One region of the Lysinibacillus sp. RC46 genome, then DNA from elsewhere that is predicted to be linked to it. Evidence: riboswitches for the same ligand, from Rfam matches in the RefSeq annotation. Region 1 holds a riboswitch; each other region holds the start of a gene.
What was found. A riboswitch is a leader RNA that binds a small molecule or an ion and turns the genes downstream of it on or off. The one in region 1 is predicted to bind S-adenosylmethionine.
Positions count from the first base shown of each region.

Region 2: linked by a shared signal. The riboswitch ahead of ABH966_RS26650 (MetQ/NlpA family ABC transporter substrate-binding protein) and the one ahead of ABH966_RS22725 (O-acetylhomoserine aminocarboxypropyltransferase/cysteine synthase family protein) in region 1 are both predicted to bind S-adenosylmethionine.
Region 3: linked by a shared signal. The riboswitch ahead of ABH966_RS25590 (Na+/H+ antiporter NhaC family protein) and the one ahead of ABH966_RS22725 (O-acetylhomoserine aminocarboxypropyltransferase/cysteine synthase family protein) in region 1 are both predicted to bind S-adenosylmethionine.

Region 1 is NZ_JBGCCF010000034.1:46,056-50,307, reverse strand. Features, by position in the region: gene ABH966_RS22735 (DASS family sodium-coupled anion symporter) at 1-958, opposite strand, end outside; gene ABH966_RS22730 (glycerol-3-phosphate acyltransferase) at 1,145-1,777, opposite strand; SAM riboswitch class I at 2,036-2,149, shown strand; gene ABH966_RS22725 (O-acetylhomoserine aminocarboxypropyltransferase/cysteine synthase family protein) at 2,267-3,568, shown strand; gene ABH966_RS22720 (hypothetical protein) at 3,963-4,252, shown strand, end outside.
Region 2 is NZ_JBGCCF010000062.1:1,496-5,747, reverse strand. Features, by position in the region: gene ABH966_RS26660 (methionine ABC transporter permease) at 1-311, opposite strand, end outside; gene ABH966_RS26655 (methionine ABC transporter ATP-binding protein) at 304-1,329, opposite strand; gene ABH966_RS26650 (MetQ/NlpA family ABC transporter substrate-binding protein) at 1,435-2,268, opposite strand; SAM riboswitch class I at 2,359-2,463, opposite strand; gene ABH966_RS26645 (pyridoxal phosphate-dependent aminotransferase) at 2,651-3,820, opposite strand; gene ABH966_RS26640 (PhzF family phenazine biosynthesis protein) at 3,928-4,252, shown strand, end outside.
Region 3 is NZ_JBGCCF010000049.1:10,609-14,860, forward strand. Features, by position in the region: gene ABH966_RS25585 (DUF3951 domain-containing protein) at 242-400, shown strand; gene ABH966_RS25590 (Na+/H+ antiporter NhaC family protein) at 1,007-2,287, opposite strand; SAM riboswitch class I at 2,396-2,503, opposite strand; gene ABH966_RS25595 (hypothetical protein) at 2,742-3,089, opposite strand; gene crcB (fluoride efflux transporter CrcB) at 3,120-3,449, opposite strand; gene crcB (fluoride efflux transporter CrcB) at 3,446-3,808, opposite strand.

The sequences.
Region 1 (4,252 bases):
CGATTGCAACGATTGTGACGGTTGTCGTATCGAATGGGTGGAGTTTACCCTCTGCTGCCCAGAAAAATAGTAAAACTACCGATGTGATGATTAATCGAATTTCGGGAGCTTTTAATGGACCAAGTTCCGCAAGCTGTTTTTTGATTACTTCTTTACCACCTTCAATATTACTTGTTTCAGGTTTAATTAGTGTAATCATAATGAAAAATAGAGCCACTGACATGATGATTGAGAAGGGGGCAGCGTAAAGTAACCAAGCACCCCAAGAAATATCTACACCGAATTGTTCTTTGATGAAATTTAAAGCGACCATATTTTGAGCTGCTGCCGTTTTAATACCGATGTTCCAAATGGAAACAGCTTGTACAGAAGTAATGACTAGTAAAGCAGCAAGTCGACTATCACGTGGTAAACCAAATGCTGCTACCATTCCGAGTAGTATTGGTACAACTGCGCCTGCACGTGCAGTAGCAGAAGGGACAAAGAATGCGAGTGCAATAGATACTAAAATAGCACCGAATACAATGGCTTTCGTTTTTGTCCCAACTAGTGAAAGTATCCAAAGCGCAAGACGTTTATGTAAATTCGTAATTTGCATGGCTGCCGCTAGGAAAAGAGCTGCGGCTACTAGTGCAACTGCAGAATTACTAAATCCGCTTAATGCTAACTTTAATGCATCCGATGTTCCTAACGCTCTCGTTGGATCTTCCATTGACGGAGCTAGCCCTAGTAAGATTGTAACGAGAGCAATAATCATGGCAGAGCTAACGGGATAGGATACTGCTTCTGTAACCCATAGGATGACCGCGAAAGCTAAAATAGCCAAAGCTCGTTGTCCGGCTACAGGTAAATCGCCGTTGTTAGGTAAAAAAGTAATGATGATTAATGAAGCGAAGGCTAATCCAATCCAGAGTGGTTTCAAATTACGTTTCTGTTTTGCTTGTTCAGAAGTAGACATACTTTTCATCCTTTCTTAAACATGACTGTAATTTTCACATCGGCTAGTAAAATGCTTTATTAAGAAAGTTAATTTGTCTAATTATTGTAAAAAAACTAGTATGTGAAATACCCTCTATTTATAGCGATAATGGGCAGTTGCGAGAAAATATACGGTCAAAGAAAAGACAAAAATATCCAAAAGATTTTATTTTTTCTTTTTGAATGCTGAAGTTACTTTAGGCTCAGTTCCTAGCATCAATCGCTTAATATTTTCGATATGCAAAATGATGGCTATACCAAAAAGTAATAGGGCTAAAATCGTTGGGCCAACTCCAGGAATCCATAAATAAGTGGCTGTACAAAAAACGAGATAAAATTCAAGTACACCGACAATTAAATAGTTCGTCACGAAAGATAAAATAACAAATAAAATGAGTGCAAACAAGCCAATTTTCCAATCAATCGCAAGTAATATTCCTATGATTGAAGCAGTTCCTTTACCGCCATTGAAGCCCATATAAAATGGGAAATTATGACCTAGAATGACACCGGAAGCTACGATATAGATGAAGAGCCAAACTTGTACTTCTGTTAATTGTGTTATATCTGCTAAATAAACATGTGCACCGATTATAGCTGCAACGCCTTTACCGATATCGATCAGTGCAACTAATATGCCGTATTTCCAGCCAAGGGAAAGTGTTGCATTAGAGGCACCTGCATTGCCATGACCGGCCATTTTTAAATCTACCCCTGATAAAAACTGAGCAACTTTAGAGCCGTGAATACAGCCAATCAAATAACCAACAAGAAGAAAAATAATAACGGCTTTTATCATAAAAATTCTCCTTTCCAAATAATGGGTTCATCACAAAAGTTCTAACATTGTGTTAGCCCGAAGCCCCTAGGAAACGCCCAGCCGAAACGGAAATCAGTCCATGCTTTGGTGACCAAAACAATAAATATCTAAAATAGTGTATGTGTTTGGATTACGTAAAGAAGCAGACAGAAGTTTCGGAAAAAATAAAATTTTAGTATTGACAGAGAAAAAGTCTATGTTTATACTTTGTAACAACGATGGAAATTGAATCTCATACTCTTATCAAGAGCGGCGGAGGGATAGGCCCTATGATGCCCGGCAACCAGTAAGTGACGAACTTGCTAAGGTGCTAATTCCTACAGATTCTTACTTGGATCTGGCAGATAAGGGGAGGAAAACTTGCAACCGCAACCCTCTTCTTAGCTGAAGAGGGTTTTTGTTTTCTACTGAAAAAATCCTCCTCATCTCCGGTACCATCGTAAAAAAATAACCATTTGGAGGTATACAATGACAAAATTTAAACCAGAAACATTGCTGTTACACGGTGGCCAAGAGCCAGACCCGGTAACAGGATCTCGTACAGTACCCGTATATCGCTCAACGGCTTTCGTTTTTAAAGACACTGCTCATGCGCAACGTCTTTTTGCCTTAGAGGAAGCTGGTAATATTTACACTCGTATTACAAACCCAACTGTAGATGTTTTTGAAAAACGCGTCGCTTTATTAGAAGGCGGTACAGCAGCAGTAGCACTTTCATCTGGTGCAGCAGCAATCGCGTTTTCCATTTTAAATCTTGCAGGGGCAGGCGATGAAATTGTTGCAGGTAGCTCTTTATACGGAGGTACTTATAATTTATTCGCTAACACACTACCAAACTACGGTATTAAAACGATTTTTGTAGATGAAACAAATCCAGAAAATTTCAAAGCTGCTATTACTGATAAAACAAAGGCCGTGTTCGCTGAAGTTTACGGTAACCCAAGTTTAAAGGTACTAGATATTGAAGCAGTAGCAAATATAGCACATGAAAACGGCTTGCCATTAATTATTGATAGCACATTTGCTTCACCATATGGCTCTACACCAATTGACTACGGTGCAGATATCGTTGTTCATTCTGCAACGAAATGGATTGGTGGTCATGGAACAACTTTAGGTGGCGTTGTAGTAGATGCAGGGAAGTTCGATTGGACTCGTGGACGTTTCCCAGGCTTTACTGAGCCAGATGCTTCTTATCACGGTTTGCGTTATGGTATTGACACAGCAGATGCAGCATTCGCCACAAAACTGCGTGTGCAACTGCTACGTGACTTTGGACCAACATTAAGTGCTGATGCGGCATTTAATTTATTACAAGGTTTAGAAACGCTTCATTTGCGTATTCCTAAACACAATGAAAATGCATTAGCAGTAGCTGAATATTTACGAAACCACCCATCTGTGGAATATGTAAATTACAACGGCTTAGAAGATTTCCCTACCCATAATTTAGCTAAAAAATATTTAAGAAATGGCTTCGGTTCTGTGCTTACATTTGGCATTAAAGGTGGACGTGAAGCAGGGCGTAAATTAATCGATAGTGTGAAATTATTCTCACACGTAGCAAATGTAGGGGATGCTAAATCATTAATTATTCATCCAGCATCTACTACACATCAGCAACTATCTGCTGAAGAGCTAATCCAAACTGGCGTAACCGAGTCGCTCATTCGCTTATCAATCGGTTTAGAGGCAGTAGAGGACATCATTGCAGATTTAGAACAAGCTATTGAACAAGTAACAGCTTCACAACAAGAAGTAGAAGCTTAATAAATAAAATACATTGGCTAATGTTGTAGCGTTTACGTATTTTCTCATTCGATAGGCCTCATTTGGTAATGCGTCAAACGTTGCTACATCATCCGCTCCCCTCATTTGGTGAGAGTAATGAAATGGTTTAAAATTAATACCTAGTAATTTTATAAGTATTGTTGACTTGGTTAAATCCTTGTTTTATACTAGGAAATAAGAAAAGTGTTCGAAGGGCTACCAACCTAGAACCAATTTAAAGCGCCGACTTGTTGATCGGTAAAGTGTTTTCAATTAATGCTCAAACTAATTTAGTTTCATAAGTGCTCCCCCACTTTTGAATATATGAAGAGGAGTAGTTACTCAGCCAGTAGCTACTCTTATCTACAAAACTGATGATAAAGGAGTGTTTTAAATGGGAAATGTGTATAGTGCGCAAAACATTGCATCTTATCTTATTTATGAATTAAATGAAGGTCATGTGTTTGTGAACAACATGTCCATTCAAAACATACTTGTGTCAGTTGAGCGTAAATGGCAAGAGATCTTTGGACATTCTGCTTTTAAGGAAATGGTTTATGTCAAAGAGGAAGGCTATACAGTAAAAGAAGTTTTCGAAGCTTATGAAAGCTATGGAGCAAATCATATTCCTCTACCTGCGACAGAGTATTATTTAAAATACGGCACATTCCAATTAGTTGAACG
Region 2 (4,252 bases), on a different contig from region 1:
ACAACAAGCGGTACAATAACACCTTTTACACCAATAGTTGTGCCGACGATTAGCTTCGTAAACGGTAAAATGAAGAATAGTAAAATAATGAACGGTACAGAGCGGATAATATTAATAAATAAATTGAAAAATTGATAGAGAAATTTATTTTCAAACGATTGTCCTGGGCGAGTTAAAACAATTAAAAGCCCTAATGGGATCCCTATTAAAATAGAGAAAAATAATGAAATCCCGACCATTTGGAAGGTTTCGATAATGGATTTCCCAATAACATCTGACCAATCTGCAAAGAAGCTTTGAATGCTATTCATTTAATTCGCCTCCTAATTCCTCAACGCTTACTCCGTTTTCTGTAAAATACTTAAGTGCTTTTTCTACGATATGTGCTTCACCGTGTAGATGCACGACAATATTACCGACAATGCCGTTTTTTAATTCAATGATATTGGCGGTTAAAATATTCGGTTGAACATCATAAACTTTACTCACTTCTGCTAGTAATGGTTTCCCTGTACTTTCACCAAGGAATGTTAAACGAATAACACTTCCTGAAACATTTAATTGCTCGATAAGGGAAGGGGATAAATTACGTTGAGAAATGGTATTTAAAAACTTTCGTGTCGTTGGATGCTGAGGCTTTGAAAATAGGTCTATAGCAGAGCCGTATTCCACAACCGCCCCTGATTCAAGAACAGATACATCGTCGCAAATTTTTTGAATAACATTCATTTCATGTGTAATGAGTAAAATAGTGATGCCTAGCTCGCGATTAATTTTCAAGAGAAGCTCAAGAATGGCGTCAGTTGTTTCGGGGTCGAGTGCACTTGTCGCTTCATCACTGAGCAAAATCTCAGGCTCTTGGGCAAGGGCACGTGCAATAGCGACACGTTGCTTTTGACCACCTGAAAGCTGGCTAGGATAGCTATCTAATTTCTCTGTTAGGCCAACAATTTCTGCATATTTTGCAACGCGTTTTTTCACTTCGGAGTCGTTATAGCCTAGAAGCTTTAATGGTACCGAGATATTGTTGTAAACAGTCGCTGTTTTTAAAAGGTTAAAATGCTGGAATATCATCCCGATTTTTTGACGAGTTTTGCGAAGGTCGTTTAGAGAAAGGGAAGTAATATCTACATGATCGATTAATACCTTTCCTGTTGTTGGACGTTCTAATAAATTGACACAGCGAATAAGAGTACTTTTTCCTGCACCACTGTAGCCAATAACCCCATGAATTTCACCTTTTTTGACATGCAAGTTAATACCATCTACTGCTTTGACGATACCATTTTTAGTTTTAAATTCTTTTGTTATATTTTCTAGTTGAATCATACGGTGATATCTCCTTTCTTAGTCCTTCTATAAATCAAGAATCTGCTAGCTTTCCTGTAGGAGTCCCGCAGATTCTTGATTTTATGAATGGTCCTTAATCGTCACTTACCAGCTTGGAATTACAGAGCCTTGGAATTCTTTTTCAATAAAATTGCGTACCTCATCAGATTGATAAGCTTCAACAAATTTTTTGATCGTTGGGTCATCTTTGTTTTCGGCACGTACTACAATGTAATTCACATATGGAGAGTCCGTAGATTCTAAAAGAATGGAGTCTTTTTTAGGATTAATGCCAGCATCAAGAGCGAAGTTTGTATTAATAGCTGCTACATCTACTTCACTAAGCTGTTTTGGAATTTGTGCAGCCTCTAATTCAATGAATTTCAAATTCTTTTTGTTTTCTTCCACATCGCGAATAGATGCTGTTAAGTCTGCACCGTCTTTTAATTTAATATAGCCCGCCTCTTGAAGGACAAATAGAGCACGAGCCCCGTTTGTTGGATCATTTGGTAATCCGAACGTTGCACCATCAGGAACGTCATCAAATGATTTATATTTCTCAGAGTATATGCCTAGAGGATTTAAAATTGTTTTTCCAACTGGCACTAAATCTGTATTGTGATCTTTGTTAAATGTCTCGAGGAATGGCTTGTGTTGATAACTGTTTACATCAAGATCGCCCTCTGCTAACGATGTATTTGGTAAAACATAATCAGAGAAAGATTTTACTTCTACCTCTAAGCCATTTTCTTTGGCAACTTTTGCTACAACCTCAGCAATTTGTTCGTGTGGACCAGAAGTTACACCTACTACAATCTTATTTTCATTAATAGCCTTACTTTGACTATCCTTACTATTTTCTTTAGTACCACAGCCTACTAATGCTGCTACTAATGTGAGACTTGCTAAACCTAATAAAATTTTATTTTTCTTTTTCATGAAACATACCTCCAAAGTTTTTTTATCGGTTTTTGAAAATAAAAAAAACTCTCTTAAAAAAATTAAGAGAGGCTCATAAAAAAGTGTCCTCTCTTATCTTTCAAACGATGATCGTTTGCAGGATTTAGCACCTTCCTTAAAAAAGGAGGTTGCCGAGCTTCATAGGGCCAGTCCCTCAGCTACTCTTGATAAGAGATTTATAATATTTTTTTGTAAATCCGATAGAACTAATATAAATTATAGGATATAGTAAGTCAATTGAATTTTTAAAATTTTTTATTTTGTTATAATATTTAGTTGCGAAAGAATCCGCAAGAAAGAGACAAAACTGTTCCCATAGCAAGTTTGAGCTAATGGAACAGTTTTTCGGGTAGAGTCTACTTCATGAGTTAAATAAGTTTAATTTTTCAATTCTACTGATCGCTTCACGTAAGCGGTCTTCGCTAACAAGTAAGCCAACCCGCACATAGCCTTCACCATATTGACCGAAGCCATTGCCTGCAGCTACTGCGATATCAGCTTTGTCGAGCAATAAATCGGCAAATTGTTCACTCGTAAAACCTAATGGAACAGGGAGCCATGCAAAGAAAGAGCCTCTCGGTGCTGTTACTTGCCAACCAATTCGCTGAGCTTCTTCGATCAGTACGTTTCGTCGACGCTCATAAGTCGCACTTAGCTTATCCACGCAACTCTGGGAAGCAGTAAGTGCAACTGCCGCGGCTTGTTGCACGGCAGGGAATTGACTACAAAATAGATGATCTTGAATAAGGTTAATGGCTGCAACAATATCAGGGTTACCAACTGCAAAACCAATGCGCCAGCCTGCCATATTATACGTTTTGGATAATGTATACATTTCGATACCGACATCTTTTGCACCGTCAGCTTGCAGGAAGCTGATAGGTTTATTGCCGTCAAATCCAATCGCCCCGTAGGCAAAATCATGTGCTACGATAATATTGTGCTCTTTTGCAAAGCGTACTGTTTCCTCGAAAAATTCAAGTGTTGCAGTACCGCCAGTTGGGTTATTCGGGTAATTCAAGTAAAGCATCTTCGCCTTTTCTTTTACTGCATCGGATAAAGCATTATAATCAGGCAGAAAATTATTTTCTGCAAAAAGAGGCATAACTTCAAAATTAACATCGCCTAATACGACACCTGATAAGTAATCTGGATATCCAGGATCGGGTAATAGCATAGTATCACCAGGGTTTAAAACGGCTAACGGTAACTCAACAAGACCAATTTTCGTACCACCGAGAATAGCTACTTCTGTGTCAGGATCAATGTCAACATTGTATTCGCGTTTGTAGAAACTTGCAGCTGCTTGGCGTAATTCTGCTATGCCATGAAATGGAGAGTATTTATGATTTTGAGGATTTTCTGCCGCCTCCTGCAATGCTTTAATAATATGTGGAGGAGTGGGTTGATCTGGATTACCTTGACCAAGATTAATAACATCACGCCCTTCAGCAAGAGCAGCGTTTACTTTTTGCACAAGTGCTGCAAAAAATTGAGTTGGAAGTAGCTGTAGTTTTTTTGAGAATTCCATGCATGTCCACCTTTTTCAGAATATAATAATTATTAAAGATATGATGCACATAATATTACTTTTTTTAGTAATTGTCTAGAGCCCAATAGTATATGAGGTGAGGAAAATTGAATAAAGTCTCGTATTTTATCGTCAATGCTTTTACTACAGAACTTTATAAGGGAAATCCCGCAGCAGTCTGTTTACTTGATTCACCAATACCTGAGTCGACCATGCAGAAAATTGCTCAGGAGATACCCGTACCAACAACAGCTTTTGTCCAAAAGAAGGATCATGATTTTTTTCTTAGATGGTTTACGCCAGCAAAGGAAATACCGATTTGTGGACATGGAACAATCGCTAGCGCTTTTTTACTTTGGAAACAAGGAATTGTACCCGTCAATTCTTCGCTTACATTCCAGACTGTAAGCGGTCCTTTACAAGCAAATTGGT
Region 3 (4,252 bases), on a different contig from region 1:
TGAAGAAAAGATAAACTGAACCACAGGAAAAATTTGACTTCGTGCCGAAGTATTAGTATGTAGAATATAGATATCTAATTATTTCGAAAATAATTGGGGTGTTTTAGATCATTATATTACAATCTAGGCATGTCCAATGTTTGATGACAATATAATAGTACAGTTGCCTACATTAATTAGTAGTACACTTGCAAAGTAGGAAAACTATAACTAACTACTCAGTGAGAAAGGATAGGATGGAATGAATATTGGGAATAGTGTTGCGCTTATTGTAAGTCTGATTTTTTCAAGCATTTTGGTTCGGGCAATATATCGCGTTTTTGTGAAAAAGAAAGTACCTACTATGACCTATACACCATATGATGATGCCATGAATGGTAGAGGTAAACATGACAATTAAGTGAGTGGTTACAAACATCAAACAGTAAGCTGCAGGCTTCATGTAACTAATAGTATAAAATATGAGAATCTACTATTATTTCAATAAGAAATAATAGTAGATTATTTTTATTTTATCAATGATAAGATTTACGAAGGAATTTTATCCTGTATTTGGTATTATTTAATCAAGGGACAGTCAATAATTTTGTGTAAATGACAATCCAACCTTTTCGTATAGATCAAAGAATGATTTTGTTTTTAGGAAGGTTAGTTTCAGACATAGCCGAGGTTGATTATGTAGGTACAGCCCTTACTTTTCAAATGTGTATTGGTTTCTTACTTACTATATTTTCAATAAATCTAATCCCTATTATACTGAGGATCATTGGATGGGAGTGGATCTTTACAATATTAGCGATTGGACCTATTCTTGGAATTGGATTTATGTTCAAATATAGACGCTACGAAATAACTAATGAGAAAGTGTAATTGTAACTTTTAAGTATTATCTCTATCACAAAAAATGAATAGCCTCAAATAAAAAATCCAATCGTTTTGATTATTTCTTTCAAAACAATTGGATTATTTTAATGGTAAAACAATATTTTTTTTTAAGTGATGAAGCTCAGGCTTTCTTTTCTTTCGGGTATCCGATGAGGATAGCAATGGTTCCGCAAATTCCTATAAGGACTGGATAGAAAGAGTATTGCAGCATGCTCACTGGCGATATTCCGGCTACGCTTGCGGCTGCCAGGAATTGGGCTCCGTATGGCAGTAGACCTTGGATCGTACAGGAGAAAATATCTAATATACTTGCGGATTTTCTCGGCTCAATCTCATACTGTTCAGCAATATTTTTTGCAAGTGGACCAGCAATTAAAATAGCAATCGTATTATTGGCCGTAGATAAATTTGTTAAACCCACTAGGCCGGCAATGCCAAATTCAGCACCTTTTTTCGATTTAATCCTTTTTGTTGCAAGGTGAAGTAGAAAGTCAATCCCTCCGTTAAACTTAATAACCTCCACCATTCCAGCTATTAATATCGCAAGGAATGCCATTTCATACATGCCTGACATTCCTTCGCCGATCTTTTGAAAAAGGCTCATTAAGTGATAGCTGCCATCCGCTAAGCCAACAGCCCCGGCAAGAACAATCCCAGATGCCAGAACAAGGAAAACATTCATTCCAGCTAACGCTAAAATAATAACCAAAACATAGGGAACAATTTTTACCCAACTATAGCTTAAATGCTCCACTTGTGCAGTTTCACCCATTGTGATAACTCCTAAAATAAGGCTCGTTACAATAGCTGCCGGCAACACAATCCAAAAATTCACCTTAAATTTATCCTTCATTTGTGCACCTTGTGAACGAACGGCAGTAATTGTTGTATCTGAAATAAAAGATAAATTATCGCCAAACATCGAACCGCCAACAATCGCTGCCATTACTAAAGCCATGGAAAGGTCGATATGCTCGCTTATCCCAACTCCAATTGGAGCCAGTGCAACAATCGTTCCCACCGATGTACCCATTGATAGGGAGATAAAGCAGGCGATGATGAACAAGCCTACGACAAGTAAGTTTGGCGGAACGACCGATAAAGCAAAGTTTACAGTGGAGTCCACTGCCCCCATGCCTTTTGCTACCGCTGAAAAGGCACCAGCCAAGAGAAAAATAATGACCATCAGCATGACATTTAAGTTTCCTGCGCCTTTGCAAAAAATATCAACCTTTTGCGCAAACGATTCTTTTCGATTCATTGCCAAAGCCACAGCGCCTGAAATAGAAATGGCTACAATGACAGGGAAGGCGTAAAAATCACCTGTAATAACCCCTGAACCAATAAATAAAATTAAAAAAACAACAAATGGGATCAGCGCCCATGGATTCTCTTTCTTCATGTCTACCTCCAAAAAATAAAATTGGACACGTCTTTTGTCCATTCTTTTTACGATAAAAAGGCCTCTTCTTGTAACAACAAGAAGAGGCCTTATATCTATAAAACACTCCTCTTATCTATCAAGCCTTTGCCTGCTGGATTTGGCACAGTAACTTAAATCATAAGTTCCGCTGCCGAGATTTCATCGGGCCAGTCCCTCCATCTCTCTTGATAAGAAGCAAATATATTATTTTTTTCACAATAATAAATATTATAATAAAAAGTCGATTTTTGCAACATATTTTTAATCAAGCTTGGTTTAAAAGCTATATTAATTAAGGAAATTGAACAAGTAAGAGGTTTAGAGGATAGGAAAGCGTGAATTTTTGGTGTCGCTGTTTTTACGCAGCACAACTTGATTTAACAACTGAAAGGGGGAAAAAGGAGGCGCCCTTAGAATTGGAGGGGCGCCTCACCTAAAACATTTGTGGTAAAAATTCCGTCATAAAGCGTTGATTTTTACGTAGCCATATTTTTAAAATCATACGATGTGTTAGGAGGCGTTGTCTTTTTTGTGGTCTAGCCTTTGCTTCTATTAAACTTTGTAGTAGAGTGCAGGTTTCTGTTGCCAATCCTTGAGGATCAACGAGGACGTCAAGTTTATAATCAATTAACTGAGTAGCCTGAACCTTTGCAAGTAATTGTGCAAAGCGAGTATTCATTTCTGGAAAGTTTTCTTCTAGTTCTAAGTCGATTAAAGTATATAATGTTTGTTCAATTTCAGCTTCGAGCGCTTGTAATTGTTCAATGGACGGCTGTGTCAAAAAATCACCTCTAGTATTTCAAAAATGCTGCTACACAAGGACAAAGCCAAGTGCCGCGAAAAGTAAACCGAATAAAACTGTAGTGCATATATAAATAATCGCTTGCCTCCATTTTTTCTGCTCTAAGAGTTGCAAACATTCAAAACCAAATGTTGAAAAGGTCGTATATGCTCCTAAAAAACCAAGCCCTATAAACTGCCAAATCCAATCATTTGGATGTAATGCAAATAGAAAGCCAAGTGCAAAAGAACCCGTTATATTAATAAAAAATGTTGCCCATGGGTATGTATGGACAATCAATCTTCCTAGATAAAATCTTGTTAGTGCACCCAAAAATCCACCGATACCAATCATTATCATACGAAGCGCCCCTTTGCTAGTTTAAATCCTAGCCATGCACAAGCTAAACCGCCAAAAACACTTACAAAAATATAAAGAACGGCTTGTAGCCATTTACTATCCTGCAAAAGTAATAGCGTTTCTAAAGAAAATGTTGAAAAGGTTGTAAAAGCACCAAAAAAGCCAGTACCAATTCCTATAATAACAGGTGTTCGCTTTGTAAACGTTGTAAATAGCCATGCTAAACAAAAGCAGCCAATTAAGTTCATACAAAGTGTCGCAAATGGAAAACCACCGTTATTTGAAAGTACTAGACCAAGGCTATATCGACAGATGGCACCCAAAAATCCGCCGATTCCAACAGCTAAAAATGATTTCAAAGTAAAGACTCCTTATTAAAATGTCTATATTAAAAAGTGTATCATGAGATACCCATTTTAGATAATAGTTAGGCGTTAAATTAAAGTTGGGTGATAAATTAAAAAAGTTAGGCGATAAATTTAAAAATTAGGGCGATAAACCTTGAAATTGTTCCGATAAATTGATTTGGACCCTATCGAACTAGCTTTGTTCGACAGGGTCTTCCAGCGATGTTTCAATAACATGTTTTAATTGAAAAATAGAAGATTGTTGACTTTCGCTCTTCTTGAAAATAAAGACAGTTTCTATTATTTCGTTTAACTGCGGCAAACCATAATAGTAAATGTTGGAGTAGTAGTAAAGGTTAATTAGTTAACACAGCCAATCGTATTGTCTATTTGTAGGAATCAAGGACACTTCTTACCGATTTTAGTTCCTTCATCGTAAAAGGAACTTGATTCTTT